DNA from 2 places in the Kocuria salina genome. Region 2 is predicted to be linked to the other one. Evidence: riboswitches for the same ligand, from Rfam matches in the RefSeq annotation. Region 2 holds a riboswitch; the other holds the start of a gene.
The links. Region 2 has a riboswitch for S-adenosylmethionine ahead of E7Z53_RS16545 (O-acetylhomoserine aminocarboxypropyltransferase/cysteine synthase family protein). Riboswitches for the same ligand answer to the same signal wherever they lie in the genome.
Positions count from the first base shown of each region.

Region 1: linked by a shared signal. The riboswitch ahead of E7Z53_RS00155 (O-acetylhomoserine aminocarboxypropyltransferase/cysteine synthase family protein) and the one ahead of E7Z53_RS16545 (O-acetylhomoserine aminocarboxypropyltransferase/cysteine synthase family protein) in region 2 are both predicted to bind S-adenosylmethionine.

Region 1 is NZ_SSSF01000001.1:23,180-38,262, reverse strand. It holds gene E7Z53_RS00200 (phytoene desaturase family protein) at 1-1,170, opposite strand, end outside; gene E7Z53_RS00195 (UbiA family prenyltransferase) at 1,167-2,033, opposite strand; gene E7Z53_RS00190 (glycosyltransferase) at 2,195-3,388, shown strand; gene E7Z53_RS00185 (hypothetical protein) at 3,576-3,737, shown strand; gene E7Z53_RS00180 (alpha-hydroxy acid oxidase) at 3,816-5,069, shown strand; gene E7Z53_RS00175 (dihydrolipoamide acetyltransferase family protein) at 5,259-6,794, opposite strand; gene E7Z53_RS00170 (alpha-ketoacid dehydrogenase subunit beta) at 6,797-7,846, opposite strand; gene E7Z53_RS00165 (thiamine pyrophosphate-dependent enzyme) at 7,843-9,018, opposite strand; gene E7Z53_RS19925 (Lrp/AsnC family transcriptional regulator) at 9,260-9,712, shown strand; SAM riboswitch class IV at 9,826-9,947, shown strand; gene E7Z53_RS00155 (O-acetylhomoserine aminocarboxypropyltransferase/cysteine synthase family protein) at 9,985-11,313, shown strand; gene E7Z53_RS00150 (cystathionine gamma-synthase) at 11,322-12,509, shown strand; gene E7Z53_RS00145 (tellurite resistance/C4-dicarboxylate transporter family protein) at 12,581-13,708, opposite strand; gene E7Z53_RS00140 (sulfurtransferase) at 13,796-14,695, shown strand; gene E7Z53_RS00135 (SDR family oxidoreductase) at 14,661-15,083, opposite strand, start outside.
Region 2 is NZ_SSSF01000009.1:128,652-143,734, forward strand. It holds gene E7Z53_RS16515 (SDR family NAD(P)-dependent oxidoreductase) at 1-351, opposite strand, end outside; gene E7Z53_RS16520 (sugar phosphate isomerase/epimerase family protein) at 382-1,206, opposite strand; gene E7Z53_RS16525 (alpha/beta hydrolase) at 1,457-2,176, shown strand; gene E7Z53_RS16530 (methionine synthase) at 2,660-3,748, opposite strand; gene E7Z53_RS16535 (DUF1852 domain-containing protein) at 3,745-4,764, opposite strand; partial or broken gene E7Z53_RS16540 (PLP-dependent transferase) at 4,968-5,183, opposite strand; gene E7Z53_RS16545 (O-acetylhomoserine aminocarboxypropyltransferase/cysteine synthase family protein) at 5,185-6,489, opposite strand; SAM riboswitch class I at 6,495-6,607, opposite strand; gene E7Z53_RS16550 (hypothetical protein) at 7,109-7,474, opposite strand; gene E7Z53_RS16555 (helix-turn-helix domain-containing protein) at 7,871-8,458, opposite strand; gene E7Z53_RS16560 (DMT family transporter) at 8,687-9,643, opposite strand; gene trpS (tryptophan--tRNA ligase) at 9,846-10,886, opposite strand; gene E7Z53_RS16570 (phosphotransferase) at 11,124-11,972, shown strand; gene E7Z53_RS16575 (alpha/beta fold hydrolase) at 12,048-12,848, opposite strand; gene E7Z53_RS16580 (SDR family oxidoreductase) at 12,900-13,787, opposite strand; gene E7Z53_RS16585 (phosphotransferase) at 13,907-14,635, opposite strand; gene E7Z53_RS16590 (phosphotransferase family protein) at 14,659-15,083, opposite strand, start outside.

The DNA of each region.
Region 1 (15,083 bases), on a different contig from region 2:
CAGCCCGAGCACCCGCGCCGTGCGCTCGAGCTCGCGGGCGACGAACGGGTCCTCGAGGGTGTAGGACTTCCCGTTGGCCGGCGCGGTCAGCAGCAGGGCGAGCGTGGCCGCGCTGTTGGGGTGGCCCGCGTGCGCCGGGTAGTGGTTGGCGAAGGCCATGGTCTGCTCGGGCTCGGTCCCGGCCTCCAGGTCGGCGTAGAGGTCGGCGGGCCGGTCGGGCATGATCACCCCGTGCCGGGGCGTCCCCTCGGGCAGCTCGTGGTCGAGCACGGCGTAGACCGCGATCGCCGAGCAGCTGAGCCGGCGCGGTGCCCGGGGCGCGCGCCCGGCGAGCAGCCCGTCCAGCCGGTGGGCGTCGAGCCCGCTGACGACGGCGTCGGCCGGGTACGCGCCCCGGGCGGTCAGGACGCGCCGGCGGGCGACGGAGGTCACCGGCTCCCCGGTGCGGAGCTCGACCCCGGCGTCCACGGCGAGGCGCCGGAGCGCCTCGACGAGCTCGTAGACCCCGCCCCGGGGGATCCAGACGCCGTCGCGCGCCATGACGGCGGGCATGCTCGCGTACAGGGCCGGGGTCCGTGCCGGGCCGACACCGGCGTTGAGGGTGTGGATGGCGATGACCTCGCGCAGGCCCTCCGGCATCCAGGTGAGGCTGTCGAGGTAGTCGCGGGTCGTGAGCCGGCGCCCGTACAGCGTCCCGAGCCGGCCCAGCGCGGGATAGGCCGCCCGGTCCAGCACGTCGGTGGTCAGCAGCCGGGTGATGTCCGGGCCGAGCACGCCGTGCTCGGCCTCGAATCGGGTCCAGGCCGCGTGCCAGGGGTGCCCGGGCGGGACGGGCAGCTCGCACCGGGTGCCGCGGTAGTAGTACGTGCCGACCGCGGGCAGGCGCTCCAGCTCCAGCCCGGCGGTCTCCTCGGCCCTCGGCGCTCCGGCTCCCGCGGTGCCGGCGTCCCGCAGTCGGTCCAGGCGGCGGAGGAGCTCCTCCCACACCCCCGGGAAGGTGAAGAGGGACGGTCCGGTGTCCAGGCGCTGCCCCTCGGCCTCGAGCCGGCGGCTCTTGCCGCCGAGGTGGTCGGCGGCCTCGAGGAGGGTGACGCGGTGACCGGCGTGGCCGAGCAGCACGGCCGAGGTCAGCCCCCCGATCCCCCCGCCGACGACGACGACGCGGCTCACGGGTACAGCCCGAAGAACAGCGCCACCGTCAGCTGCACGCCGGCCACGGCGCCGGCGACGTAGGGGAACGCGATCGAGTACCGGTACAGCCGGTGCCCGGTCCCCGGCCTCGGGTCCCGCAGGAGGGAGACCACGAGCCACCCGGCGATGAGCGCGTTGACCGCGGCCACCGGGAGGCTGACCAGCGCGAAGCCCAGCGTGGACACGGCCCACCAGCCGCCGCTCCACAGGGCCGTCCCGCGCGCGCCCAGCCGGACCGCCGTCGTCGTGATGGCCACCGCGCGGTCCTCCTCGATGTCCTGGACGGCGTCGAACGCGTGCTTGGCCACGCTCCAGGCCATCAGGCCGAGGGCCGCGGGCCACACGGGGGCCGCCCCGAGCGCGTGGGCGACGAAGACCAGCGGCAGCGCGTAGGCGGCGTTGCTCAGGGAGTCGAGGTATGCCCGGGCCTTGAAGCGCAGGGGAGGGGCCGAGTAGAACACGAAGACCAGGACGTACAGCGCGATCCAGCCCAGCGCGGCCGGGGGCAGGGTCACGGCGAACCAGACGACGAACGGCACATTGGTGACGAGCACCGCGGTCAGGATCGTGCGCACCTCCTCGGACCGGATGAGGGCTCCCTCGAGCGAGCCCTTGCGGGGGTTGAGGGCGTCGGTGTCCTGGTCGAAGACGTCGTTGACGCCGTAGATCAGCAGGTTGAAGGGGAGGGTGAGCCACAGCAGCAGCGGCAGCGCCTCCCACTGCCAGAGCGAGCCCGCCAGCCACATGCCCACCACGCCGGTGCCCAGGGCGTTGATCCAGAGCACCGGTCGCGAGATGTGCACGATCCGCTGGAGCGCGGGGGCGAATCCGGCCTGGGGCACGGCGGCGGACCTCCTCGGACGTCAGGTGACCCGGGGGTCCGGGTGCACCCCACACTACGTCGGTTCCGGGGCCGGTGCGGCGGCGGGCCCCGGCGGTCCCGGGGTGCTCCGCCGGTCCGTTCGTGCGCCGTCCCGCCGCGGGGCAGACTGTGGGGGTGCGCATGATGCTGCTGACCTCCGGAACCCGCGGCGACGTGGAGCCCTTCGCGGCCCTGGCCCGGCACGCCGCCGCACAGGGCCACCGGGTCCGGCTGGGGGTGCCGGAGAACTCCGGGGTGGACCTGGCCGGGATCGACACCGTCGGCCTGGACGTGGACTTCCACCGGCTGATGGACGCCCCCGGGGCCTCCCCGCGGGCGGCGGTGCACCACGTCCGCGCGGAGGTCCGCCCCGGGATGCGGCGGATGTTCTCCGCGGCGGTGCGCGAGACCCTGGCGTTCGACCCGGACCTGGTCCTGCACCACCCGCTGATCCTCAGCGCGCCGGCCGTGGCCGACGCCCTCGGCGTCCCCCGCGCGCTCGCCGAGTTCGTGCCCGTGGCGACGCCCACCCGGGAGTTCTCCGCACCGGGCGGGCCCACGGTCTCGAAGGACCTCGGGCGGTTCAACCGGGCGACCTACGCGGTGCCCCGCGGCGGCGCCCGGCTGTTCCGCCGGGACGTCGAGCACGCGTGCCGGCAGCTGCCCGGCGGCCGGGCGCCCCGGCACCCCGCACCCTCCCGCGCCACGCTGATGGGGATCAGCCCGCAGCTGCTGCCCCGGCCCGCCGACTGGCCGGCCCGGGTGCACCTGACCGGTGCCTGGCACCCCGGCGCGGCCGCCCCCGCCCCGGACCCGGCGGTGGCCGAGTTCGTCCGGGGCGGGCCGTGCCTGGTGGCGACCTTCGGGTCCATGGCGGCCGGGGACCCGTCCGCGCGGGGGAGGACGGTCGTGGACAGCGCGCGCGCCCACGGGCTGCGGACCCTCCTGGTCACGGGCTGGGGCGGTCTGTCCCTGCCGCCGGACCGCCGCGGCGAGGACGTGCTGGTGGTGCCGGCCGCCCCGCTGGGCACCCTGCTCCCGGACGCCGCGGTGGCGGTCCACCACGGCGGAGCCGGGACCGTGCACGCGGTGGCCCGTGCGGGCGTCCCGTCCGTGGTGGTGCCCTTCCTCGTCGACCAGCCCTTCTGGGGCCGGCAGCTGCACCGGCTCGGCATCGCCGCGGCCCCCATCCCGCGCCGGTCGCTGACGGCGGAGGCCCTGGTCCCCGCCGTGGGCGACGCCCTCGCCCGCCGGGAGCGGGCGCAGCGCGTGGGGCGCGCGGTCCGGGCGGAGCAGGGCCTGGACACCGCCCTCGACGTCCTCACCGGCCTCTGAGCGCGGGCCGCCTCCCGGGGCACGTCCCCGGGACCTCGTGACCGGGTCGGCGACCCCGGCAGGAATCATCAGCGGGGCTGACGGATCAGCATGGGAAAACATCGCTGTTCCGCACGGATGACGCCCCCGATACTGGAGGGACCGGGCGACGCCCCGCCCGCCGCCACCCCTCCCGGAGGACTGCACCATGACCGTCGACCTGCTCCCGCCCCGTTCCCCCCGGACCTCCTCGCGCCCGGACGACGCCGCCGGCCGCGGACCGGCGGCACCGCTCCTCCGGGGCGGGCGGCACAGCTGGGCCGACGTCGAGCAGGACTGCCCGTACTGCGCGGGCCCCGAGACCGACTGAACGGCGCCCCGCCCCCGGCGTCGTCGGGGCCTCCGACGTAGTGTGGTCGGGAACACCCCGATCGTCAGGAGGTCCGCCGTGGAACGGCGTCTGCCCCAGTGGTCCGAGCTGCGCCCGCTCCTGCAGTTCGAGCCCCCCGCCCTCGACCGCCGCGCGGCCCGGCTCGCCCGGGCTGCGGACCTCTGGGACCTGCGCCGGATCGCCCGCCGCCGCACCCCGCGCCCGGCCTTCGACTACGCGGACGGCGCCGCCCAGCGCGAACTGACCCGCCGGCGCTCGCGGGAGGCGTTCGACGCGGTCGAGCTGCTGCCCCGGATCCTGCACGGCATCGCCGCTCCCGACCTGTCCACGCCGATCGCCGGGGCGCGGTCCGCGCTGCCGTTCGGGATCGCCCCGACCGGCTTCACCCGCTTCATGCACGCGGAGGGTGAGATCGGGGGAGTCCGCGCGGCGGAGCGGGCCGGCATCCCCTTCACGCTGTCCACCATGGGGACCCGCTCGCTGGAGGAGGTCGCCGCGGCCGGACCGGACGCCACCCGCTGGTTCCAGCTGTACCTGTGGAAGGACCGGGCCCGGTCCCGGGACCTGCTGGAGCGCGCCGCGGCCCACGGCTACGGCACCCTGCTCGTCACCGTGGACACCCCGGTGGCGGGCCAGCGGCTGCGGGACGTGCGCAACGGCATGGTCATCCCGCCGAGGCTGACGCTGCGGACGGTGGCCGACGCCTCCTACCGGCCCGAGTGGTGGTTCAACTTCCTCACCACGGACTCCCTGAAGTTCGCGTCCCTCTCCAGCACGAGCGCCGACCTGCCCACCATCACGAACTCGATGTTCGACCCGACCCTGTCCTACGCGGACCTCGAGTGGATCCGCTCCGTGTGGCCGGGGAAGCTCTTCGTGAAGGGGGTGCTGACCCGGGACGACGCCCGGCAGTCCCTGGCCGCGGGGGCCGACGGGCTGGTGGTCTCCAACCACGGCGGCCGCCAGCTGGACCGCGCCCCCGCCTCGCTGCACGCGCTGCCCGAGGTGCGGGACGAGGTGGGGGAGGGAGTCGAGCTGATCCTCGACTCCGGGGTGATGAGCGGCGCCGACGTGATCACCGCCCTGTGCGCCGGAGCGGACTTCGTGCTCATCGGCCGGGCCTACCTCTACGGGCTGATGGCCGGCGGGCAGCAGGGCGTGGAGCGGGCGATCGGGCTGCTGGCCGAGGAGGTGCGGATCAGCATGCAGCTGATGGGCGCCGAGACGGTCGCCGACCTGGGCCCGCACCTGCTCGGCGCCCGCCACCACCCCGCCGCCTCCCGCCGGGACACCCCGGCCGACCGGCGCTGAACTACCGGCCCCCGCACCGAGGAGTCGCGTTCCGCCTCCGCCGCTGCCGAGGGGTCGCGTTCCGCCTCCGCCGCTGCCGAGGGGTCGCGTTCTGTCGACAAGTGACCGCGATACCAGCCGAACGCAACCCCTCGCCATGGGGGTGCGCCGGACGCGACCCCTCGCGGGCGGCGGTGGGACTGCGGGCCGCTACAGGTCTGCGAGCACCGACACCGGGTTCTCCACCGCGTCGGCCACCATGCGCAGGAAGCCGCCGGCGGCCCCGCCGTCGCACACCCGGTGGTCGAACGCGAGGGAGAGCTGGGTGACCTTGCGGACGGCCAGCTGCCCGTCGACCACCCACGGGCGGTCGATGATCCGGCCGATCCCGAGGATCGCGACCTCCGGGTGGTTGATGATCGCCGCGGCCCCGTCCGTGCCGAACACCCCGTAGTTGTTGAGCGTGAACGTGGAGCCGGACAGCTCGGCGGGCCCGGCCTTGCCGGAGCGGGCGAGCTCGGTGAGCCGCCGGAGCTCGGCGTCGAGCCCGCGGGCGCTCAGGGTGTGCGCGCCGCGGATGTTCGGCACCACGAGCCCGCGGTCGGTCTGCGCCGCGAAGCCGAGGTTCACGCCGTCGAAGCGCACGATCTCCTGGCTGCCGTCCTCGAGGGTCTCGATCCGCGTGGCGAGCTCGGGGTGGCGGGCCAGGCCGGCGAGCACGAACCGCGCGATCAGCGCCATGAGCCCCGGGGCGGTCGCGGGGTCCTGGGCCTTGAGCTCGGCGCGCAGCTCCACCAGCCTCGTGGCGTCCACGTCCACCCAGACGGTGGCCTCGGGGATCTCGGCGCGGGAACGGGTCATGGCCTGCCCGATGACCTTGCGGATCCCGGAGACCGGGACCCGCTCCGCGACCCCGAGCCCCGTGCGGGCGTCCACGGCGGACGGCGCCGCGGTGGTGGACGGCACCGGGGCGGGGGCCGACGACGTCGGGGCCGTGCTCTCCCGCGCGGCCGGTGCGGCGGGGGCGGCCGCCGCGGTCACCACGTCCCGGCGCAGGATGAGCCCGCCGGGGCCCGAGCCGCGCACGGTGGAGATGTCGACCCCACGGTCCTTGGCGAGCTTGCGCACGATCGGCGAGACGACCGTGGGCGCCAGGCGCGGGGCCGAGGCCATCGCGTCGTGGGCGGCACCCGCGGCCTGCGACGCCCGGGCCGCGGCCTGCTCCGCGGCCCGCGCGCGGGCGGGCTCGGGGACCGGCCGGGCGGCGGAGGCGGCCGGGCCGGTGGCACCGGCCCGCTTCGGCCGGCGCCGGCGTCCGGCCGTGCCGCCGGCGGGCGTGCCGTAGCCGATGAGCACGCTGCCCGATCCGGCGTCGTCGTCGGAGGCCGCGGCGACCGCGGAGGCCTCGGCGGCCGCCGCGGGGTCCGCCCCGGCGCGCTCCTCCTCCCGGTAGGACTGCCCGCCCTTCGGGCCGCCGCCCTGCGGGGCGGGCGTCCCGGCCCGGTCCGCGGTGTCGACGGAGATCAGCGGCGCGCCGACGTCGAGGGTCTGCCCCGAGGCGCCGTGCAGCTGGTGCACGGTCCCGGCGAAGGGGCAGGGCACCTCCACGGCGGACTTGGCGGTCTCCACCTCGGCGATCGGCTGGTCCACGGCGACGGTGTCGCCCACCTGGACGAGCCAGCTCACGAGCTCGGCCTCGGTCAGTCCCTCGCCGAGATCCGGCAGGGTGAACGTCTTCACGGTCATGGTCAGTCCTCCCACTGCAGGTCGTCCACGGCGTCGAGGATGCGGTCGACGCTCGGCAGGTAGTGCTCCTCGAGCTTGGGCGCCGGGTACGGGATGTCGAACCCGGTCACGCGGCGCACGGGCGCGGCCAGGGAGTGGAAGCAGCGCTCCTGGACGCGGGCCACGATCTCGGCGGCCACGGACGCGAAGCCCGGCGCCTCGGCCACGACCACCACGCGCCCGGTCTTCCGCACCGACGCGGCGACCGTCTCGTCGTCGAACGGGACGATGCTGCGCAGGTCCACGACCTCGAGCGAGCGACCCTCGGCGGCGGCGGCCGCGGCGGCCGCCACGGCGGTCGGCACGGACGGCCCGTAGGCCAGCAGCGTGGCGTCCTCGCCGGCGCGGGCGACGACGGCGCGGCCCTCCCGGCGCTCGGGCGCCCCGTTCTCGTAGCGGTCCCTCAGTTCGGCCAGGTCCACGGGGGCCTTGGACCAGTAGAGCTTCTTGGGCTCGAAGAACACGACGGGGTCGTCCGAGTCGATCGCCTCGCGCAGCATGAGGTAGGCGTCCTCGACCGTGGCGGGGGTGAACACCTTCAGCCCGGGGGTGTGGGCGTAGTAGGCCTCGGAGGAGTCGCAGTGGTGCTCCACGCCGCCGATGCCGCCGGCGTAGGGGATCCGGATGACGATCGGCAGGCGCACGGCGCCGCGGGTGCGGTTGTGCATCTTCGCGATGTGCGAGGCGACCTGCTCGAAGGCAGGGTAGGCGAAGGCGTCGAACTGCATCTCGATGACGGGGCGCATCCGGTTCATCGCCATGCCCACGGCCATGCCGGCGATCCCGGACTCGGCCAGCGGGGTGTCGAAGCACCGGGTGCGGCCGAAGCGCTTCGTCAGCCCGTCGGTGATGCGGAAGACGCCGCCGAGGGTGCCGACGTCCTCGCCGAAGACGACGACGGCGGGGTCGGCGGCCAGCGCGTCGGCCAGGGCGGTGTTGAGCGCCTGGGCGAAGGTGGCGGGCTTGACCGCCGGGGCCTCGCCGGCCGGGGCGGGGGCGTGCAGGGTGCTCACTGTCCGGTCTCCTCTCGGGCGAGCTCGGCGGCCAGGAACTGCTCCTGCTCGGCGAGCTGCGGGGTCTGCTCGGTGTAGACGTGGCGGAACAGCTCGAGCGGGTCGATCTCCACGTCGGCGTTCATGCCGTCGCGCAGGGCCGTGGCGACGTCCTCGGCGGCGGCGGCGATGCGCTGCTCCGCCGCGTCGTCGAGCACGCCCTCGGCGCCGAGGTAGGCGCGCATCCGGGTCACCGGGTCCTTGGCGATCCACTCCTGCACCTCGGCGTCGTCCCGGTAGCGGGTGGCGTCGTCAGCGTTGGTGTGCGCCTGCATGCGGTAGGTGTGCGCCTCCACGAGGAGGGGCTCGGACTCGGAGCGGGCCAGGTCCACGGCGCGCCGCAGGGTGGCGAGCAGCGCCACGAGGTCGTTGCCGTCCACGCGCTCGCCGGCCATGCCGTAGCCGACCGCCTTGTGGGCGAGGCTCGGGGCCGCGGACTGCTGGGACAGGGGCACGGAGATCGCGTAGCCGTTGTTCTGCACGAAGAACACGACCGGCAGCTTGAACACGGCCGCGAAGTTCAGGGCCTCGTGGAAGTCGCCCTCGCTGGTGGCGCCGTCCCCGCACATCGCCAGGACCACGGTGTCCTCGCCGCGCAGCTTGGCGGCGTGGGCCACGCCCACCGCGTGCAGCAGCTGGGTGGTGAGCGGGGTCGACTGGATGCCCACGTGGTGCTCGTACGGGTCGTAGCCGCTGTGCCACTCGCCGCGGAAGATCGCCATGACCTGCATCGGGTCCACGCCCTTGGTCATGACCGCCACGGTGTCCCGGTAGGTGGGGAACAGCCAGTCGCCCTCCTCGAGGCACAGGGCGGCCGCCACCTGGCAGGCCTCCTGGCCGTGGCTGGACGGGTAGACGGCCATCCGGCCCTGGCGGACCAGCGCGGAGTTCTGGTCGTTGACCCGCCGCCCGACCACCAGCTTCTCGTAGGCGCCCAGCAGGACGTCCGGGGCCGGCAGCGGGTACTCGTGGCCGGGGCCGGTGCCCTGCTCCTCGGGGGCGAGCAGCCGCCCGCTCGGGTCGACCATGCGGATCTCGCCGCGGGCCGGGAGCATGTACTGCTCCGGTGTGATGCCGAAGCTCTGGGAGGCCCGGAGGATCGGGTCCTCGGGGGTCTCGACGGTCTGGCTCATGGTGTCCCCTCGGTCGGTCCCCGGTGCGGCCGCGGTCCGGGGAGGGCAGGAAGGTGGTGCGGCTCTGTCTCCCCAGTATGGGAACCGGGCATGGTTCGTATCCACAGAGCGGGGAAAATGCAGAAGTCTGAGACGGACAGTGCACCGCGCGTGGACGAAATGTTCTAGTGTGGCGTGGAGCACACGCATTCGTCCGTCACGTTCCGGGCCCCGCGCCCTACCCGCCCCGAAGGAGCCCGCCGTGCCCTCGACCCCCGTGCCGCTGGACGAGACCGACCGGAAGATCCTCGCGGAGCTGTCCCGGGACGCGAGGCAGTCCGTGACGGCGATCGCCGCGGCCGTGCACGTCTCCCGCGCCCACGCCTACGCCCGGATCAACCGACTCCGGGACGAGGGGGTGATCCTGCGCTTCAGCACCGTGATCGACCCGGTCCGGGCGGGCCTGCAGGCCTCCGCGTACGTGACGCTCAAGCTCCAGCAGAACACCTGGCGGGAGCTGTGCGCCCAGCTCCAGGCGATCCCCGCCGTGCACCACATCGCCCTGGTGGGCGGGAACTTCGACGTCATGCTCCTCGTGCGGGCCGTGGACACCGTGCACCTGCGGCAGGTGATCTTCGAGCACGTCCAGCAGCTGCCCGGCGTGGTGGACACCCAGACGTTCCTGATCTTCGAGGACATCGACACCCGGGCCTGACGCGCCGGCCCCGCGCCGGGCCCGGCGCGCACGGCCGGCGTCACGAACCGTCACGGTCGTCATCTTCCGACGCGGAGGGACACCCACTACCTCTGCGCATAGTGTTGTTCCAGCTTCACGAGACGTGACCGCCAAGCTCCGACTTGGTCACGCACCAACCCCATGCTCATTGGGTGGTTCGGATGAGGAAGCGGCCTGCATCTTCCGCGGCGTGCCCACCGGGCCCGCGCGGATGACCGGTGCGGGTAAGAGCAAGGCACAGGAGCAGCGCCATGTCCATCCCCGTGACCGACCACGACCTCGCGACCCGGCAGATCCACGCCGGCACCCACGACCAGGTCACCCAGCGCACCCTGACGGTGCCGATCTACCAGACCGCGGCCTTCGAGTTCCCGGACTACGAGGCGGCCCGGCAGATGTTCGCCCAGACCCGGGCAGGCTTCACCTACACGCGCACCGGCAACCCCACGGTGGCCGTGCTCGAGCAGCGGATCAGCGACCTCGAGGGCGGCGCGGGCGCCGTGGCGACCGGCTCGGGCCAGTCCGCCGTGGCCGTAGCGCTGCTGGCCCTGCTCGGCCAGGGCGCCGGGAAGCACCTCGTGGCCTCCGAGAAGCTCTACGGGGGCACGGTGGACCTGCTCACCGACTCCTTCGCGGACTACGGCATCGAGGTCTCCTTCGTGGACCCCACCGCCCCGGGGGCGTGGGCCGCGGCCGTGCGCCCCGACACCCGCGCGTTCCTGCTCGAGTCCATCGGCAACCCGCTGGCCACCCTCCCGGACCTGCCCGGGATCGCCGACGTCGCCCGGACCGCCGGGGTGCCCGTCGTCGTCGACAACACCCTCGCGTCCCCGGCCCTGTACCGGCCGCTGGAGAAGGGCGCGGACATCGTGGTGCACTCGGCCACCAAGTTCCTGGGCGGGCACGGCAACGCGCTCGCCGGGGCGGTCGTGGACGGCGGGACCTTCGACTGGTCCGCCCGGCCGGACAAGTGGCCGCAGTTCACCCAGGCCCGCGCCCGCTGGGGCGGGCTCAGCCTCGTCGACAAGTGCGCCGCCGCCAGCCCCTACCTGCACCTGGTCCGGGCGAAGTACGTGCACGACCTCGGCACCACGCTCTCCCCGTTCAACGCCAGCCAGATCCTGCAGGGCACCGAGACCCTCGACCTGCGCGTGGCCCGCCACACGGCCTCGGCGCTGGCGGTGGCCGAGTTCCTGGCCGGGCACCCCGCCGTCGCCCGCGTCCACCACCCCGGCGTGCCCGGGGACCCCGGCGCCGGGATCGCGGCCCGGGACTTCCCGCGCGGGACCGGCTCCGTGTTCTCCTTCGACCTCGCCGCCCCGGACGGCGCCGTGGGCCCGTTCATCGACGCGCTCCGGCTGTTCAAGCTGGTCGCCAACATCGGGGACACCCGCAGCCTCGTGGCCCACCCGGCGGCCATGACGCACTGCCGCCTGACCCCCGAGCAGCGCCGGGCCGGCGGGATCGCCGAGACCACGATCCGGCTCTCGATCGGCCTCGAGTCCCCCCAGGACCTCGTGGCCGACCTCGGCCAGGCCCTCGACACCGTCGTCACCGCCGTCCAGACCACCCGGAAGTGAGCCCCGCCATGACGTCCCCCACCGAGACCCGCACCCGCCACCGGGGCTTCACGACCACCGCCGTCCACGCCGGCCAGGAGCCCGACCCGCTGACCGGGGCGGTCATCCCGCCGATCTACCAGACCTCCACGTTCGCCCAGGACGGGATCAACGTGCTGCGCGCCGGGCACGAGTACAGCCGCGGCTCCAACCCCACCCGCAGCGGCTTCGAGGAGCAGCTCGCGGCCCTGGAGCGCGGCGAGCGGGGGTTCGCGTTCGCCTCGGGGATCGCGGCAGAGGACGCCCTGCTGCGCGCCGTGCTGCGCCCGGGCGACCACATCGTGCTCGGCGCCGACGGCTACGGCGGCACCAACCGGCTGATCACCCGGGTCCTCGCCCCGTGGGACATCGGGCACACGCCCGTGGAGATCACGGACCTCGACGCCGTCCGGGCGGCCGTGCGCCCCGGCGCCACGAAGGTGCTGTGGCTCGAGACGCCGTCCAACCCGCTGCTCGGCATCGCCGACGTGGCGGCGTGGGCGCAGCTGGCCCGGGACGCCGGGGCGCTGCTCGTCGTCGACAACACCTTCGCGTCCCCGTACCTGCAGACCCCCCTCGAGCTCGGCGCGCACGCCGTGGTGCACTCCACCACGAAGTACATCGGGGGGCACTCGGACGTGCTCGGCGGCGCCGTGGTCGTGGGCGCGGCCCAGTGGCGCGGGGCCCCGCTCGCCGAGGCGGTCGGCTTCCAGCAGTTCGCCGCCGGCGCCGTGGCGGGCCCCCAGGACAGCTACCTGGCCGCCCGCGGGCTCAAGACCCTGAGCCTGCGGATGGAGCGCCACCAGGACAACGCGCAGCGGATCGCCGAGTGGCTCCTGGAGCGCCCCGAGGTCGCGCAGGTGCTCTACCCCGGGCTGCCCGGGCACCCCGGCCACGCGCTCGCCGCCGCGCAGATGCGCGGGTTCGGCGGCATGGTCTCCTTCCGGCTGACCGGCGGGGAGGCCGCGGCCCGGGCGGTGGCGGAGGGCACCCGGCTGTACTCGCTGTCGGTGAGCCTGGGCGGGGTGGAGTCCCTGATCTGCTACCCCTCGGAGATGACGCACGCCTCCGTGAAGGGCACTGCGCTGGCCGTGCCCGTGGACCTGGTGCGGCTCTCGGTGGGCATCGAGGACGTCGAGGACCAGTTGGAGGACCTCGAGCGCGCGCTCACCGCCTGACCGGTCCTTTCCGCCCGGTCGGCTGCGCCGCCGGCGCCGCCGGCGGCGCCGGCGGCGCCGGTTCCGCCGGGTCAGCGGGCGGCGCCCGGTCCGCCCCCTGGGTCCGGCCTGACGGCCGCGTCCGGCTCCGGCCAGGCCGGAGCCGGATCCTCCCGGCCGAGGAGCAGCCGGCGGACCAGGTGCACGAGCATGGCAGTGAACACCATCGCCCAGGCGCTCAGGGCCACCCACAGCCAGACGGCCCCGACCAGACCCACGATCGGCAGGTCGTCCGCGCGGCCCAGATAGATGCTGGCCACGGCGTACATCCCCAGCGGGAAGACCACACTCCACAGCGAGGACTCGTAGCGCAGCGGCACCCGGTGCAGGCGGTGGCGCCACCACCCGGCCGCCACCAGGGCCGGGATCAACCAGGTGGCGAACGCCCAGAAGACCAGGCCCAGACCCGCCACGAGCCCGCGGACCACAGCGACCATCGGGGTGTCGGACATCTCCACGATCCGGGAGGCCGCCAGCACGGTGATGGCGCACGCGCCCATCGCCACCCAGTACGGCGGGGTCAGGTCGACCGGCCGCAGCGGATAGAGCATCATGCGCAGCGTCACGAGCACGCCCGCCGCGGCGTAGAGGAACAGCCCCACGGACCAGCAGGCGACCGCGACGACGGAGAGCACGTGCCGCCAGGCGTCGCTGCCCACCACCGGGTCCAGGGCCGCGGCGGCCACGGCCACGGACTGGCTGGCCACCACCCAGATGAACCAGGTCCCGTTGGCGGTGCTGACCACGGGGCGGGTGCGCCGGGAGAGCACCGCGCTCCACGGGACCACGTAGCCGAGGCCCAGCCACACCGCCCCGGCGAGTCCTAGGAGCGCGGCCGTGGCCCCGTGCCAGCCCGTCGTCGCGAGCCGGGACGCCAGCACGTTCGTGCCGGCCACGAAGGTGAAGAAGCCGAACGCGCGGCGAGGGTCGAGGAACTCCACGACGAACTCTCGCCGGAAGACGGCGAACCGCCAGACGGTGAGCAGGCACAGCGCCGCCCAGCTGCCCGCGCACACCGCGAGCAGGGCCGTGGACAGCGCGGCGAAGCCCTGCATCTGCAGGCCCACCGAGAGGATGCCGCTGGCCATGACGAGGGCGAAGTAACCGGGCGCCAGGCCGCGGACGCCGCCGAGGACACGTTGTCGGAGCGATTCGGCCACCTGCCCAGGCTACCGGGGCCCCGCCCGCGGCCCCGCCCCGTGCGGCTGCCGGGACAGTACTGCCCCGGCGGAACTAGCCTTGGACGCATGAGCACCGGCACCCGGAACGACGACATCAGCGCATCGCTCGAGCTCCCCGGGCCCGTGGTGAGCACCCACTGGCTGGCCGAGCACCTCCAGGACCCCCGGCTGGTGCTCGTGGACGCGAGCTCCACGCTCAACCGGACCGACGAGGCCCTCCCCGGGGCGGTGCTCCTGGACCTGGACGGGGCCTTCTCGGACCCGTCCTCGGACCTGCCGCACACGGCGCCCCCGGCGGAGCAGCTGAGCGCGGCGGCCCGGGCGCTCGGCATCTCGCGCACGAGCACGGTGGTGGCCTACGACGCCAAGGGCGTCTTCGCGTCCGCCCGCGTCTGGTGGCTGCTCCGGACCGCGGGCTTCGACCGGGTCGCCGTCCTCGACGGCGGCCTCCCGGCGTGGGCCGCGGAGGGCCGGCCCACGGGGGCGCACGCCGCGCCGCCGGCCGAGCCCGGCGACGTGGAGCTCGTGCCCAGTCCGGGCGGCTTCGTCGGGGCGGAGGACGTCGCCCGCGCCCTGGCCGACCCGGACGCCACCGTCCTGGACGCCCGCTCCGCCGGCCGGTTCGCGGGCACCGAGCCCGAGCCGCGGCCGGGTCTGCGCCCCGGGCACATGCCGGGGGCGGTCAGCCTGCCCTACACCGACCTGCAGGACGGACAGGGGCGGCTGCTGCCGCTGCCGCAGCTGCGGGAGCGGATCGCGGCGGCCGCGCCCGAGGGGCGGCGGATCGTCACCAGCTGCGGCTCGGGCCTCACGGCGTGCGTCCTGGCGCTCGGCGCCCACCTCGCCGGCCGCGAGGACGTCGCGGTCTACGACGGCTCCTGGAGCGAGTGGGGCCGCCCCGGTCCCCGGCCCGTGGCGGGCCCCGAGGGGCTCAGCCGCGGGCCGGTGTCTCCCCGGCAGGACTGATCCGCGCCGCGGCCCCGTCGGCCTGGTCTGCCTGGTCCGACTGTCCCGGGGCGCCGGGGGCGGGGTCGTCCAGCGCGGCGGCGGTGGCGAGGATGTTGCGGGCCATGGACGGGAAGATGAAGCCGTGGAAGGGCCACACGCCCCACCAGTAGAGCCGGCCCGGCAGGCCCCGGGGGAAGAAGATGGCCCGCTGCCTGTACCGGCTGCCCTCGCCCTCGGGCTCCACGGACAGCTCGAGCCACGCCCGGCCGGGGGCGCGCATCTCGGCGTGCAGGAGCAGCTTGTGCCCCTCCTCCATGGCCTCGACGCGCCACCAGTCCACGTACTCGCCCACCTGCAGGTCCGTGGCGTCGCGGCGGCCGCGGTTCAGGCCGGCCCCGCCCACGAG
Region 2 (15,083 bases):
GACCTTGTGCCACAGCTCCAGAGTGGTCTCCAGGAACGGCACCGGGGAGGTGATCCCGGCGATGTTCACCACCGCCCCCACAGGCGGCAGGGTGCCGGCGGCGACCTCGGCGGCCACCGCGTCACGGGCGGCGGCCACCGAGGCCTCGTCGGCGACATCGACCGCGTGGCCGAAGGCCGGCACACCGCACTCCTGCCCGATGTCCTGGGCGACCCGGGCCGACTTCTCGCCGTCGAGGTCGAGGATCACCACCGCCCATCCTTCACGGGCGAAACGACGGGCGGTGGTGACTCCGATTCCCTTCTCGGAGGTGGCTCCGGTGATGACGGCGGTGCGCTGGGTGGTCGACATGGTGCTCCTAGGGATAGGTGAGGACGGGTCTTACAACAGGGAGGAGATGTACTCGGCGGCCAAGCGGGTGGCCGCCGGGCGCTGCTCGTGGGTGACGTCGCGGGTCTCGAGCTCGAGCGAGAAGTGCCCGGTGTAGCCGATACGTTCCAGGGCCTTCAGTCCGGCGGCGAAGTCGGCTTCGCCGTTGCCGATGCTCAGGTGGATGTTGCCCGCGGTGGCGTCGCGCAGGTGCACGTGGGTGATCCGCTCGGCGAAGGTCTCCACGAAGCGCACCGGATCCCCGCCGGAAGCGACGATGTGGCTGAAGTCCATGACCATACCCACGCCGGTGCCCTCGAGCTCGTCCGCCAGCCGACGGGCGCGGTCCTCGTTCCAGCACAGCCGGAAGAAGTGCAACGACTCGCACCACAGCTCGACGCCGGCCGCCGCGGCCCGCCGGGACGCGCAGGCCAGCTCCCCGGCCACCGTGCGGATGTCCTCTTCGAGGGAGCGGACCGGCTCGTGGTCCAGCGCACCACAGGGCAGGACGAGGGCTTCGGCGCCGACAGCGGCCGTGAGCTCCAGGAGCATTTCCAGGTGCTCGGCGCGGTCCGCACGCCGGCGCTCGTCCAGCCCCGCGTTGAGATCGCCGACGTCCCCGTTGACCGAGCGCACGCGCAGCCCCGAGTTCTGCACATCGGCGGCAACCTGTTCGACGGCGACCGCGTCGAGCACGTAAGGGACGTGATCGCAGACCCCGGGCAGAGCACCCAGATCGATCTCCGCAAAGCCCAGGGCATCAATGGCACCCAGTGCGGTGGGCAGCGGTTGGTGCCGGAAGCTGATGGACGAACAGCCCAATCGGGAGGAGAACATGTGGTGCGGATCCTTGCTCTAAGCCATCAAAGATGGTGTGCCGTGCATCACGCTACTGCGGCTAACTGTTGACAGTCAACATCCATGACTCGATTGCACCTTCACAAGTTGGGACGGGAGGGTCCCAACTTGTCTGCGCAGAGATCAGGAACCGTTTCGCAGACGGCACCCACCGGGATCCAGCAGTCCACGCTCCACGCCTCGGTGAAGCTAGGGCCGGCACGGACCTCAGACCTGGAAGGCTGATGTCATGAACTCCTCGCAGTCCTCAACGGATCGGGCTACCACCTCAGCCCAGGACGGCACGTTCTCTGCCGCGCCAGACATCGCCACGCACGTCATCGTCCTCCCGGGAGGCGGGTACGCCGGTCACGCCGACAACGAGGCGGAGCCCATCGCCCGGTGGCTCGGAGAACTCGGACTGTCAACGAGTGTGTTCCGCTACCCGGTACACGCCATGCACCCGGCACCATTGGAAGCAGTACGGGCCGAGATCCGCCGGGTCCGGGAAAATGGTGCCGAACGGGTCGCCCTGCTGGGCTCGTCCGCCGGCGGACACCTGGCCGGTCAGGCCGCTCTGAGCGCTGCCCCATCCGCCCCGGAGCGAGTCGACGCGGTGATGCTCTGTTATCCGGTGGTGTCCATGGAGCTCGAGACCGACAAGGGCAGCCAACGAGAGCTTCTGGGCCCTGAGCCCAGTCCCGAGGCACGGGCCGCAACGTCCCTGGACCGCTTGGTGACGGCAACGGCTCCGCCCTTCTTTATCTGGCACACCGCCGACGACTCATCAGTGCCGGTGCAGCACTCCTATCTTCTGGCCCAGGCACTGGCACGCGCAGACATACCCCACGCCCTGCACGTCTTTCCTTCAGGGACGCACGGACTCGGGTTGGCCGAGGCCAGTGGGGAACCTGAAGCCTGGCCAGGACTGTGTGCAACATGGCTGTTTGCAATGGGGTGGCTGCGGTGATACCGGCATGGCAGCCCACCAATGTAGCCGAAGCGACTGAGCCGGCAAGGGGATAAAAGTACAGGTTTCTACCGTGGCCGGCCCCTAACCGGGCCATATGTAAAGCGGTGGTGCATTACCCCGACTGGATATCTTCCAAGGTGTGCCCCTGGCCGCTTCCACCCGCCCCAGTGTCTTGGCAGACACCCGCGCGATCACCGCTGCCGACCCACCGGGCAGGGCACCGCTGTCGTCGCTCTGACCATCACTGTCATCTGCGCCCGGCGACCGTCTTCGAGAGACTATTGAAACCATTTCAAGAGCGGCAACACCCGCACGTACCCCGATGGCCGGGTCGTGGGCCACCGCACCGGGCAAGTCAGGATGGTGCCCGTGATGACGACAGGCCCGTCTTGGCACTTCAGCACGTCGGACAGTGGGTTGGGGCGGCAGTTTGGTCCTGTCCGTTCCCGAGGCCGCTAGCGGGGACGATCCACTCGAGCGTCAGGCGGGGCTCGCCGCCGGGTCTTGAACGCTCCGGCTTGCTGTCACTTCGAGGGGGATCGCTCCGGAGAGCTCCGCTCTGATGATCTCCGCACCCGCAGCGAGAGCAATCATTTTGTCTCGCGCCACCTGTCGAGACAGTGGCGCCATGCCGCAGTTGGTGCTCGGATACAGCTTGTCCGCATCGACGAACCGGAGCACCTGCCGGAGGGTGCTGGCCACTTCCTCCGGGGTTTCGATCGCGTCGCTGGCGACGTCGATGGCCCCGACCATCACCTTCTTGCCTCGGAGCAGCTCGATGAGTTCGACCGGGACGCGGGAGTTGTGGCGTTCCAGGGAGACCATGTCGATCGTCGACTGCTGGAGGAGCGGGAATGACATCTCATACTGGCGCCACTCCGACCCGAGCGTCGCCTTCCACTCGGTATTGGCTTTGATGCCGTAGCCGTAGCAGATATGCACGGCCGTTGTGCTGCGCAGTCCCTCGGCCGCTCGCTCCAGCGCGGTCACGCCCCACTCTTTGAGGTCGTCGAAGAACACGTTGAAGGCAGGCTCGTCGAACTGGATGATGTCGACGCCCGCCGCCTCCAGCTCTTTGGCCTCCTGATTGAGGATCTTCGCGAACTCCCAGGCGAGCTTTTCGCGACTCCTGTAGTGCTTGTCGTAGAGGGTGTCGATCATGGTCATGGGACCGGGGAGCGTCCACTTGATGGGCCGGCTGGTCCGCGCGCGGAGGGCCTTCGCGTCGTCGAGGAAAACCGAGCGCTCACGGCCCACCGCGCCGACGACCGTCGGGACGCTCGCGTCGTAGCGGTCACGGATCCGCACTGTCTTCCGGTGTTCGAAGTCGACGCCGCTGAGATGTTCGATGAACGTGGTGACAAAGTGCTGGCGGGTCTGTTCGCCGTCGCTGACGATGTCGATACCCGCCTGGCGCTGCTCGTCCACGGCCAGGCTCAGCGCATCCCGCTTGCCCTCGCGCAGTTCCTCGCCCTCCAGCTTCCAAGGGGACCACAGCGTCTCACCTTCCGCGAGCCAGGAGGGCTTGGGCAGGCTGCCGACGATGGTGGTGGGCAACAGTGTGTTCATCGGTGATATTCCGTCTCTCGTCCGCAGTGGGCCGCGGCCCACTGCTCCAGGAGGGTCTGGTGTGGCTTCACGAAGTGCTCCTCCGTGAACTTCCCCTGCATGAGGGCCAGCTGACTGCGCTCCTCGCGGTCGTAGGCGATCTGCGTCACCGAGTGGTCCCGACTCTCCAGGCGCGGCCGGTAGGTCCGGCCCGCCGCCGCATTGGCGTTGTAGATCTCCGGGCGATAGATCTTCTGGAACGCTTCCATCGTGCTGATGAGACCGATGAGTGCCAGGTTGGAATAGTCGTTGAGGAGATCACCGCGGAAATAGAACGCCAGGGGTGCGACCGCGCCGCGGGGCATGAAGTAGCGGACCCGCAGTCCCATCTTCTCGAAGTATCGATCCGTCAAGGAGGATTCATCCTGCCGATACTCGACCCCGAGGATCGGATGGTGGTTCTCGAGCCGACGGTACGTCTTGGTGCTCGAGACGCTGATGCAGATCACGGGCGGCTGGGGGAACCGCTGCCGGTAGGCATCGGAGTCCAGGAAGTGCGTGAAGAGCTTCCCGTGCAATTCGCCGAAGTCATCGGGGATGCTGGACCGGGGCGCCTTCGCGTGGTGTTCCGGCAGCACCACGCTGAAGTCATAGTCCCGGAGGTAGGACGAGAAGTTGTTCCCCACGATCCCGTCGATGTGCACGTTGGACAGCGTGTCGAGGACCTGCACGTCGAGGACCTCGATCAGGGGGAACACCGCGTCGTCGCCGTCGGCGGCGAAGTGCAGGTCCACGGAGACGATCTCGATCTCCACGGCATAGCGATCCCGGCTGGGATTGTCCCAGTGGGCCAGGTCGTTGAAGCGATTGTTGATCATTGTCAGGGTGTTTCGGAGGTTCTGCCGACGGTTCTCGCCGCGGGCCAGGTTCGCGAAGTTCGTCGTGCTTCGGGAACTGGTCGACGGGCAGTAGTCCTCATCGAAGCGGGTCGTGCTGATATCGAACGTGAAGTCGTTCGGCGTGGTGGTCTGATGCATCGATTCCTCACTGTTGCCCGGGGGCCTGCCTCCCAGATCCGCACTCATCTCGAACGTCGTTCCCCGCTGCTCGTGCACTGCCCTCCCGAAGGTCGCCTCAGTCATGCTCCTGGCACCCCCGGCGTTGCCCGGACGACGTCGATCCAGGGTTCCGGGCTGCCGGTTCCCCGAGCCGCGCGGGCCCCAGCGGTGACGCGGCGCTGACCGGTCCGGGGCGGGTTGGACCCCCGGCTGTACTCGTGGCCGCCGCGCAGCACGCTGATGCCGTTCTGCACGAAGGTGCTGGTCTGGTAGATCGGCGACACGACCGCCCCGGTCAGAGGGTCCGGTGCCTGGCCGGCGTGCACCGCTGTCGTGTTGAAGCCCCGAGGGGCCGTCGGTGCAGTGTCCGTCTGTGCTGTGTCGTTCAGGAAGGTCATCTCAGCGCGCCTCCCCGGTCAGGGCCGAGGCCGGTACGGTGGCCAGCGCCCGGTCGAGGTCGGCGATCAGGTCCTCGGGACACTCCAGTCCGATGGACAGCCGGATCGTGGTCTCAGCGATGCCCGCGACCCGGCGTTGGTTGGGGGTGAGCCGGCAGTGCGTCATGGTCGCCGGGTGGCTGACCAGGGAGCGCACGTCCCCGATGTTCGCCACGAGCTGGAACAGCTCCAGAGCGTCGATGAACGGGCCGATGGCATCGGGGCCGGCGGCCAGGTCGAAGGAGAACACCGCGCCGGTGCCGTGCGGGAAGTCCCTCGCGGCGAGGGCGGCGCTGGGATGTCCGGGGATCGCCGGGTGGTGGACGCGCCCGACGGTGGGGTGCCGGGCCAGGTGCTCGGCGACCGTTCGCGCGGTCTCCTCCTGCCGGGTGATGCGGACGGCGAGGGTTTCCAGGCCCTGGATGAACTGGGCGGCGCTGGCCGGGGCGAGGGAGGGGCCGAGGTCGTGCAGGAACTTGCTGCGCGCCAGCGCCAGGTAGGCGCCGCGGCCGTGGCGGTCGATGAGTGCCTGTCCGCCGTAGCGGGCCTTGGGCCGGGTCAGTTGGGGCCACCGCTGCGGGGCTGCGCCGTAGTCGAAGGTGCCGCCGTCCACGATCGCCCCGCCGAGGACGGCCCCGTGCCCGCCGATGAACTTCGTGGCGGAGTGCACCACCACGTCGGCACCATGTTCCAGTGGCCGGTACAGGACCGGCGTCGCCAAAGTGCTGTCCACCACGACCGGGACCCCGGAGGCGTGGGCGATCTCCGCCAGCGCCGGCAGGTCCGGCACGGTGGCCAGCGGGTTGGTGATGGACTCCAGGAAGAACGCGCGGGTATCCGGCCGGATCGCCGCGCCCCAGGCTTGCGGGTCGGCCGGGTCGGCGAAAGTGACCTCGATGCCGAAGCCGGCGAAGGTGTCCGTCAGCAGGTCCACCGTCCCGCCGTAGAGCTGGCTGGAGGCGACCACGTGCTTGCCGTCGTGGAGCAGGGTCAGCAGGGACAGCGCGACGGCGGCTTGTCCCGTGGCGGTGCCGATGGCCCCGATCCCGCCCTCCAGGACCGCCAGTCGGTTCTCGAACACGGCGACCGTGGGGTTGCCCGTGCGGCTGTAGGTGAACCCGGGAGTCTCCAGCCGGAACATCGAGGCGGCCGTGGCGTGATCGGGGAAGCGGTAGGCCGCCGTTTGATGGATGGGCACGGCCACCGGCCGGTAGGGGGCCTCGGGCTCGTAGCCGGCGTGGACCTGTTGGGTGGCGTGGTGATTCATGCGATCCTCCATCGGTCCTGGCGGTAGCACCGTGCCCGCCGGTCCCGGTGTCCCAGGATCGGCTGGCTGGTTGCTGCGGCGTCGTCGAGCCAGATCTCTCGGCCGCTCTGGATGGTGTGGTGTGCTCATCCCACTCGATGGACGGCTCCGTAGTCCAACGGACGGTGGGGGCGGCCGTCACAAAACCACACGTCGGGACATACTCGGGCCGGGCGGTCGCGCTCGGCCGACGTCGGGCCGGGTTTGTGACAGGTTGTGACGGCCAGCCGCCCGGCCTTCATCGCGGGCTCAGTGATGTCCCGGCGGAAGACCAGGGCGTCATCGAGAGCATTGTGCGCGGAGAAGATGACGCCCGCCTGGGGGCGGGCATCATCAACGGCGTGGTGAACGGCGTCAATCGGATCCCGGGAGCCGTGCACGGAGCCATCGGATTCGTCCACCGGCACCGCAGGAGGGCTCGCCCCGGCCCCGCTCTTCGACCGTGGCAACCCGCAGCATATGACCAACGCTCATCGCAGCGACGCAGACCCGGAAGACACCTGCGCTGGTTCTCTGGCCACCCCATCCGTGCCACTGGCGGAGTGCTGAACCTCCGCAGATCGAGCATGTGCCCTCGGAACTACCCGATCTCCTCCACGACACTGGTGCCCGTGCCCGTTCGGGACTCCCATGCCCAGGACTCATGGAACCGGACTCGGCCATCAGCGAGTACTTCGATCGTGGACAGGCACTTTCCGCTGGCGGTCTCACCCGACACATTGAGATGGGCATAGCGGAACGCCAGAGTGTCGTCGGCGCGCGTGCCCACCAGAAACCCCTTGCGGACCGCTCCTCCGGCGTAGACCGCCCAGACCGTGCCGCCCTCCTGGTGATAGGTGAAGATCGTGGTGGAACCAACCTCACCCTCGGCCGTGTTGGTCACTCCGGTGAGCCGGCGTCCGTCGATTCGCACGGTCTTCGAGGTCTGTGTGGCGTTATCGTCCATGACGCCATGATGTCAGCACCTTCAGGAGCTCCCTCAGCGACTCGGACTGGCCAGAACAGCAGCGCCTCCGCAAGACGCCGACCCCAGCCCGGACCAGGCCCAACAGACCCCGGAGGTACCCCGATTGCAGCGTCGTTCTCGTGGACAGCGGCCGCTAACCGGGCCATATGTAAAGCACCGGGCGCCCATTTGCTGTACCGCCCCGACGGGAAGGCCTAAGGCTGCCCCAACGATTGAACCGTCCGCGGAAAGCATCGGAGGGGCTGTAGCCGTAGCTCCTGCCCGCTGGGGTCGACCTGGATGACCGGCCCAGGATATTTCGGCTCTCTCGGAACCCACCAGCCAATGGCGCCCGGCGGGGGCAGCCTGTGGCACCGGGTCCGTGGTGGGGTGCGCCTAGGCTCCGGTGACGACGCGGGTGAATTCGGTCCAGGTGTCGCTGTCGTTGCGGTAGGTGTAGCGCTGGTCGCTGCGGATGCGGCCGGCCTCTCCGGCGCGCAGGACCAGGGCGGACCCGCTGGTGATGATGATGAGTTCCCCGGCGTGGACCTGGTGCAGTTCTTCGGTCCCGGCCGTGTCCGGCTGGGCGTGGTAGGTGTCCCCCGGGGCCAGTCGCCAGGACCATAGTTCGGTGCGGGGAACGCTCTCGGTGGCGAGGAGCAGCACGGCCTCGCTGCCACGGTCCGAGCTCCACACGCGCACCGCTGCCCCGAGTCGCCCCCCGCTGGCTTCTTCCGCGGGGGTGGTGGGGGGCATGGCGAGGGAAACGAAGTCGGTGCCCAGGGCGTGGGCGATGTGGTCGACGGTCACCAGGCTGGGATTCGCCTGGCCCAGCTCGATCTGGGTCAGCATCCGCCGGCTCACCCTGGCGCGGTCGGAGAGCTCCTGGACGCTCCACCCCCGGTGCTGGCGCTGCTGGCGGATCTGTCGGCCGACCGTGGCGACGAACTCCGCGGTGGCTTCACCTTTCTCACGGGTGGCCATCCGTTCCTCCTCCGGTGAGCAACATGGTGGGCACCGGCAATGCGGCGTTCTCACCTGGTGCGCCCTGATGGTACTGCGCGCTTTCATCGGCACGCTGCGCTCTGGGGCGCTTCCGCTGGCGGCTCGGCCAGGCCGGGCCGTTGCCGGCGGCCCTGGTCCAGTCGCCTCCTACTGAGTCGGCCTGCACCGAGCGAGTGGACCTTTGGGCTGCTCGAGCGTCGACGTCCGTCACCTGACCTCAAGGCCTTCCCGGTCCGCGCCCTGATCGGACTCAGGGGCGGGACGCGGTCGGAGCGTCAGATCCTTGGGGCGCAGCTCGCTGACCAGGACACCGACGACGATCAGCACGGCCCCCAGGATCGCCAGGCCCGGCAGGCGATCCCCGGCGATACGCCCGATAATCCCGCCCCACACCGGTTCCCCGGCGTAGATGACGGTGGCCCGGGTGGCCGACACAGAGCGCTGCGCCCAGTTCATCGCCCACTGAATCAGGATGCTCGCCGCCCCGAGCCCGACCCCGGCCACCAGCCACACCCAGGAGAACCCCGGAACCCGTTCGCCGGTCACGGGCATCATCGCGAAGGACAGCAACCCGGCCATCAGCACCTGCACCACGGTGACCCGGCGGGCATCCACCGTGCCGGCGAAACGACTGATGAGCACGATCTCCACCGCGCAGGCCACCGCACTGAACAACGTGAGCGTCTCCCCGGGGCTCAGCCCACCCAACCCGGCGTCCGGACCAGCCAGCAACACCAACCCCGCGAAGGCGAACGCCACCCCGACCAGGGTCATCACCGCCGGGGCCTTGCGCAGCAACACCCACTGCAGCAGAGGCACCATCGGCACGTACAAGGCAGTGATGAACGCCGACTGGCTGGCCGTGATCGTCTGCAGCCCCACCGTCTGCAGGCCGTAACCGAAGAAGATCGACGTCCCGATCACCGCACCGGCGCCGATCTCCTGCCAGGTGATGCCCCGCAGCACGCGCCAGAACACCACCGCCCCGATCAACCCGGCCACCACGAAGCGGACCCCAACGAAGAACAACGGGCCGGTGTGGGCCATTGCCACATGGATGATCAGGAAGGTCGCCCCCCAGATCATGGTGATGCCGATCAGGATCAGTTCGGGGCGACTGACGCGGAGCCTGTTTCCGCCGGTACGAAAGAAGGTGTGCCACACACACCTCAGCGTATGAGAAATATAATGCTCATGCCAAGGTGAAGACCTGGTGCCCTGGCAGGAACCCTTAGCGCAGGGTCGCGGCCCTGGGAAACGTCCGGTAGCCGGGCCATATGTAAAGCGGAAGGGAGCTGAAGCGCGATCAGATTTCATCTGATCGCGCTTCAAGCCTGGTTTATGGCAATCACTCCGTGTCGGCGTTCTAGTAGACGGTTCCCATGGCCTTCCTGACCTCGTCTAGCGTGTTGTTGGCGATCTCGTTGGCGCGGTCGTTCCCTCGCTTCAATACCCGTAGGGCGACCTCGGGGTCCTGGGCTAGCTGTTGCCGCCGTTGCCGGTGGCCGGCGAGGAACTCGTTGACCGCCTCGGTGGTCACCTGTTTGAGGCGTCCGCTGCCGGCGTCACCGATCTGCTCGGCTAGCGCCTGCGGGGTGGTGTCCAAGCACAGGGCGGCCGTTGAAAGGAGGGCTGAGACCCCGGGGCGGGTGTCCGGGGCGAAGGTGATCCGACGCTCGGAGTCCGTGACGGTGCGGCGGATCACCGCTGCGGTCTCATCGGCGGTCATCGACAGGGCGATGGCGTTGCCGTAGCTCTTGGACATCTTCCGCCCGTCCAGCCCCGGCACTTCCGGGGTGGCGGTGAGCAGGGCCTCGGGAACGGGGAAGGCGTGCCCGTAGCGGTCGTTGAAGCGGCGGGCGATGACGCGGGTGATCTCCACATGGGGCAGGTTGTCCTTGCCCACCGGCACCAAATTGCCCTTGCAGAAGAGGATGTCCGCGGCCTGGTGCACCGGATAGGTCAACAGCAGCCCGCTCAGCGCCCGGCCGGAGGCGGCTGCTTCGGCCTTGACGGTGGGGTTGCGGTGCAGCTCGGCCTCGGTGACCAGGCTCAGGAACGGCAGAAGCAGCTGGTTCAGCGCCGGCACGGCAGAGTGGGCGAAGATCGTCGTCCGCTGCGGGTCCAGGCCCGCGGCCAGGTAGTCCAGCACCGCGCTGTGCACGTTCTCCTGCACGCGGGCGGTGGTGTCACGGTCGGTGATTACCTGGTAGTCAGCCAACACCAAGAAGATCTCCACCCCCGCCTGTTGCAGACGGAGGCGTTCGACGATGCTGCCGAAGTAATGGCCCAGGTGCAAGGCCCCAGTCGGGCGTTCCCCGGTGAGGACCCGGAATGCCTCCGGGGTCCGGCCGATGGCCCGGGTCAGTTCGGCCGAGCGCTGCTCGGCGGCGGCGAATGACTCCATGTGCGTACTCCTCGAAGGTCGGAAGCTGCACACAAGACCGCCGAAGTGGCACGGGCTGCTGTGCAACCCGTGAACATGCGTCAACCGGCTGCTATCGCAGCCACCACCACGCCAGACGGTTGAGCATCATGGCCCCCACTCTACCCACCCGGCAGCAGCCCCAGACTCTCCGCCGAGCCCACCCCGCACGGCCAGGGCACTCCCGGTACGGGCCAGAACTGCGCTGTCCTGGATAACATGGCCGACATGCACGCTCCCCCGCCGTCTCCGCCTCCTGAAGTGCTTGAAGCGTTCGGGCTCACCGACAGAGTCCACCCTGTGCCCGGCGGACAGGGGCGAGCTTTTCGGGTCGGTGCAGTGGTGCTCAAACCGACGGAAGACCCGATCGAGGCACAGTGGGCGTCCGCGCTCATGGACGGTCTTGCCCAGGAGCCTGGCTTCGATGTGCCAGCGCCGTTGCGCGCCGGCACCGGCGCCTATGTCGCTCACGGATGGACGGCTACCGGACTGGTTGAAGGAACAACAGGGCCACAGGGCCGGTGGGAGCCACTGATCATCGCCGCCCGGGCGTTCCACAGAGCCCTGGCCCAAATGCCGCGTCCCGATTTCCTCGCCCGCCGCTCGAACCCCTGGGCGGTGGCCGACCGTGTCGCCTGGGCAGAGCAAACCATCGACGTCGCCCCCGAAGCGCGCACGGTCTACAACGGGCTTCTCGGCCTACGGCGCCCGGTAGAGATGCCGTCCCAGCTGATTCATGGGGATCTGACCGGCAACGCGCTCTTCGCCGAGAACCACGACCCAGTGATTATCGACTTCTCCCCCTACTGGCGCCCGACAGCCTACGCCGAGGCCATCGTCGCCGCCGACGGTCTCCTCTACTACCCCGGCGACGTCCCCGCCGCCGTCATTGGCCGCCCCAAAGAACAGTGGATTCAAATGATGGTCCGCGCCCTGATCTTCCGACTCGTCGCATCCGCAGAGCTCGTCGGCATCGGTGGGCGGATCCCGGACGATGAACTCCAACGCTTCACCCGAGCGACAGCCACGGTAGAACGCCTGGCCGGCACCGCAACCACCCACCAGTAGAGGCAACCATCGGAGCGACCCGGTATTCGGCCACGCACGGACGCTGAGTACGACCCCGACGCGTTGGCGTCCCGGTCAGGACATGCCCCTCAGGGCCTCGCGCAATACGGTGATCCACTCTTCGGAGGCGTCCAGATGAGCATCATGGGTCCCACGGGGCAGATCGATCCGCCAAGTTCCTGGGCGGGCAGCGATGAGCGCGTCCTTCCGTGCGGGGGTGAACATCGAGTCCGCGGCGAAGACCACCGTGGTCGGGGCCGTCACCGCCTTCCACTCCTCCCAGCGCGGAACGTGCACGGCCTCGAGGACGGCTTGCATGACCGCCGCGTCGAACCGAGGACGAAACCCGTCGCCAGTGTGTTGAAGATCCGCCACCCAGGCCCGGGCCAAGGCACTGTCACCGAGAAATTCGGTGGCATCGGCCATTGATCCGAAGGGCGTGGGCCACGAGCGGAAGAATGCACCCAAAGCCCCTGCCTCCTCCAGGTCCCCGCCGTGCACGTCGGCTTCCAGCAGCACCAGACCGGCCACCCGCTGAGGGTGTGCAGCGGCGGTGAGCAACGCAGTGTGCGCTCCCATGGACTGACCCACCAGCACCACGGGATGACTCGAGGCGACCACATCGATCACCGCTGCGACGTCGTCGACGAAAGCCTGCCGGCCCATGTCCGACGGCACGCGGGTGCTGTGTCCGTGCCCACGCTGATCCACCAGCACACACCGGTACTCGGGCCACAGCGCTTCGGCCGAGGGAATGAACTCCTGCGCGCTGCCGGCCAGCCCGTGCAGGAACACCACCACCGGGGCGTTGCCGCCGGTGTCCAGATAACTGATCCGCGTCCCCGACTGTCCCACCGTCTCCCGCGAGAACTTCATAGCCTTGATCCTCCATCAGGAACCGGTGCAAGACAGGGCATGGCCATGGGCTCAGGTCAGGCTCATGCCTCCGTCGGTGGTGATGACCTGACCGGCGACCCACACTCCCTGGTCGGTGGCCAGCCACCCGATCAGCCGCGCGGGATCTCTCGGGTGCCCCCAGCGGCCGAAGGGGGTGGCCTGTCGCCATGCCTCGATCTCTTCCAGGGAGCGGTCGGTGGTCCCGGGGTCGAGGTAGCCGGTGTTGACCGGGCCCGGGTTGATGGTGTTCAACACGATTCCGAGCTCGAGCAGTTCCGCGGCCACCGTGGGTGTTACCTCTGCCAGAGCGGCCTTGCTGGTGGCGTAGGCGACCTCACCGCGCATCGGCCCCTCGCCCTGGCCCGAGGTCATCCAGAACACCCGGCCCGCCGCCCGTTCATCGACCGGCCCGGCCCTTTCGATGCGGTCGCCGGGCCGCGCTGAGGCGGATCGAGCAGTCGTGGCGGCGTGGCGGTGGGCGAAGTGCCGGGTCAGCAGCAGGGTGGAGCGGGTGTTGGTGTCCCAGAAGGCGTCCAGGGTCTCGGCGGTCATGTCCAGGATGGACCCGTCGCCGCCGCTGCGGGCGTGGTTGCAGACGAGGATGTCCAGGCGCCCGGTCAGGGCGTGGGCCTGCTCGACGAGGTTTTCAGCGGTGTCCGGGTCCCTCAAGTCCGCGGAGACGTCGCCGGCGAGGGCACCATCGTGCAGAGCGGCCCGGATGCCGGCGCGTACCGCATCGAGGTCGTCATCGCCCCAGGGCTGGTCCGCGTCATGGGGGCTGTAGTGGTGGAAGAACACACTGGCCCCCAGGGAGGCGAGCTCAACGGCCACCGCGTAACCGATGCCGCGGCGGCGGGAGACCCCGGTGACCAGAGCGGTTCTGCCCCGCAGCGGGCGTGTGGAAGAAGCGTGAGCCATGGTGGTGCTCCTGACGTACTCGAGGATTCGTCGTTCACAGGGCAGGCGCTCACACCGTCTTCATGGTGGGGAACCTATCAGTGACCACCGCTGCGGGCGGTGCGTCACCCAGGTGAGTGTCAACCGGTGGCCAGCACCCGGTCACGATCGCGGCGATACATCGCGGCGTGCTCGGCGAAGTCGTCCCGGCCGGTCTCGGCGGCTCGTGCGTCGGTGAACGCCGCGAGCTCTTCCAGACGTGCCGCCACCGCAGCCAGCAGCTCCGCGGGCTCGTAGGGCATCTCGTAGGAGTCGATCAGCAACTGTAAGCGGCCCGCACGGTCGGGTGTGGGCGGGCCGCCGTCGTGCGCGTCATCGGTCAGCGGCACCAACCGGTAGGCCAAGTAGGCCAGGTCCCAGATTCGCGGGCCCGGGGAGGCCGTGTCGAAGTCGATCACCCCGCGCAGCCGACCGTTGCGGAACACCAGATTGTACGGAGCGAAGTCGTTGTGACAGATCACCTCAACCGGGTGGTGGGTGGGCAGCTGCCAGACCAGGTCCTCCCCCACCAGCGCGGTGGACGCGTCGTGGATCCGGCGCATCAGCTGCGCTGCCGCCACCAGGACCGTATCCGCCCACACCCACTCGGACAACGGATAACCGGGCACCACCCCGACGATGTAGGACAGGACCTCCCGACCGTCCTCGTCCACCCCGCGAGACTCCGGAACCTCGGTGACCCCTTCCGCCCGCAACCGGACCAGTAACTGGTGCACCGCCGTGGTCCAGGGCCCGACAGTGCGACGGACAGTGTCGTCGACCCGCACGACGGTGGTGGAGTTGCCGCCGGTCAACATCTCCTCTTCCATGGCACGACCCTATCCGGAGGGCCTCAGCCGAGCCGGCGACCCAACTCCCGGGTGACGTGGGTAACCGCATTGGTGTACATGTTCCGCTCCTGTTCGGTCAGGTCGGGGCGGCCAGCCAGGAGGCTGCGGTGGTGCAGGGACGTGAGGAACCGTTCGTAGATCTCCCAGGCGTCACGGCGGACCAGCACCTCGTCGACGGTGCCCGTGGCCGCCCGGTGCTCGCTGGCCGCCAGGTAGGCCTCGACCAGGTCCCGGGTCTGGGCCCGGGTCATGGGCAGGTGCCACGGCTCCACGGTGATCTGCCCGCCGAGATAGGCGAGGTCCTGGGCGGGGTCCCCGATCTCCGACCACTCCCAATCGATGTAGCGCACCCCGGTGTCCCCGTCGACGAGGATGTTGGGCAGCAACAGATCCCCGTGGATCACAGCGAAGGACTCCAACCGGTCAA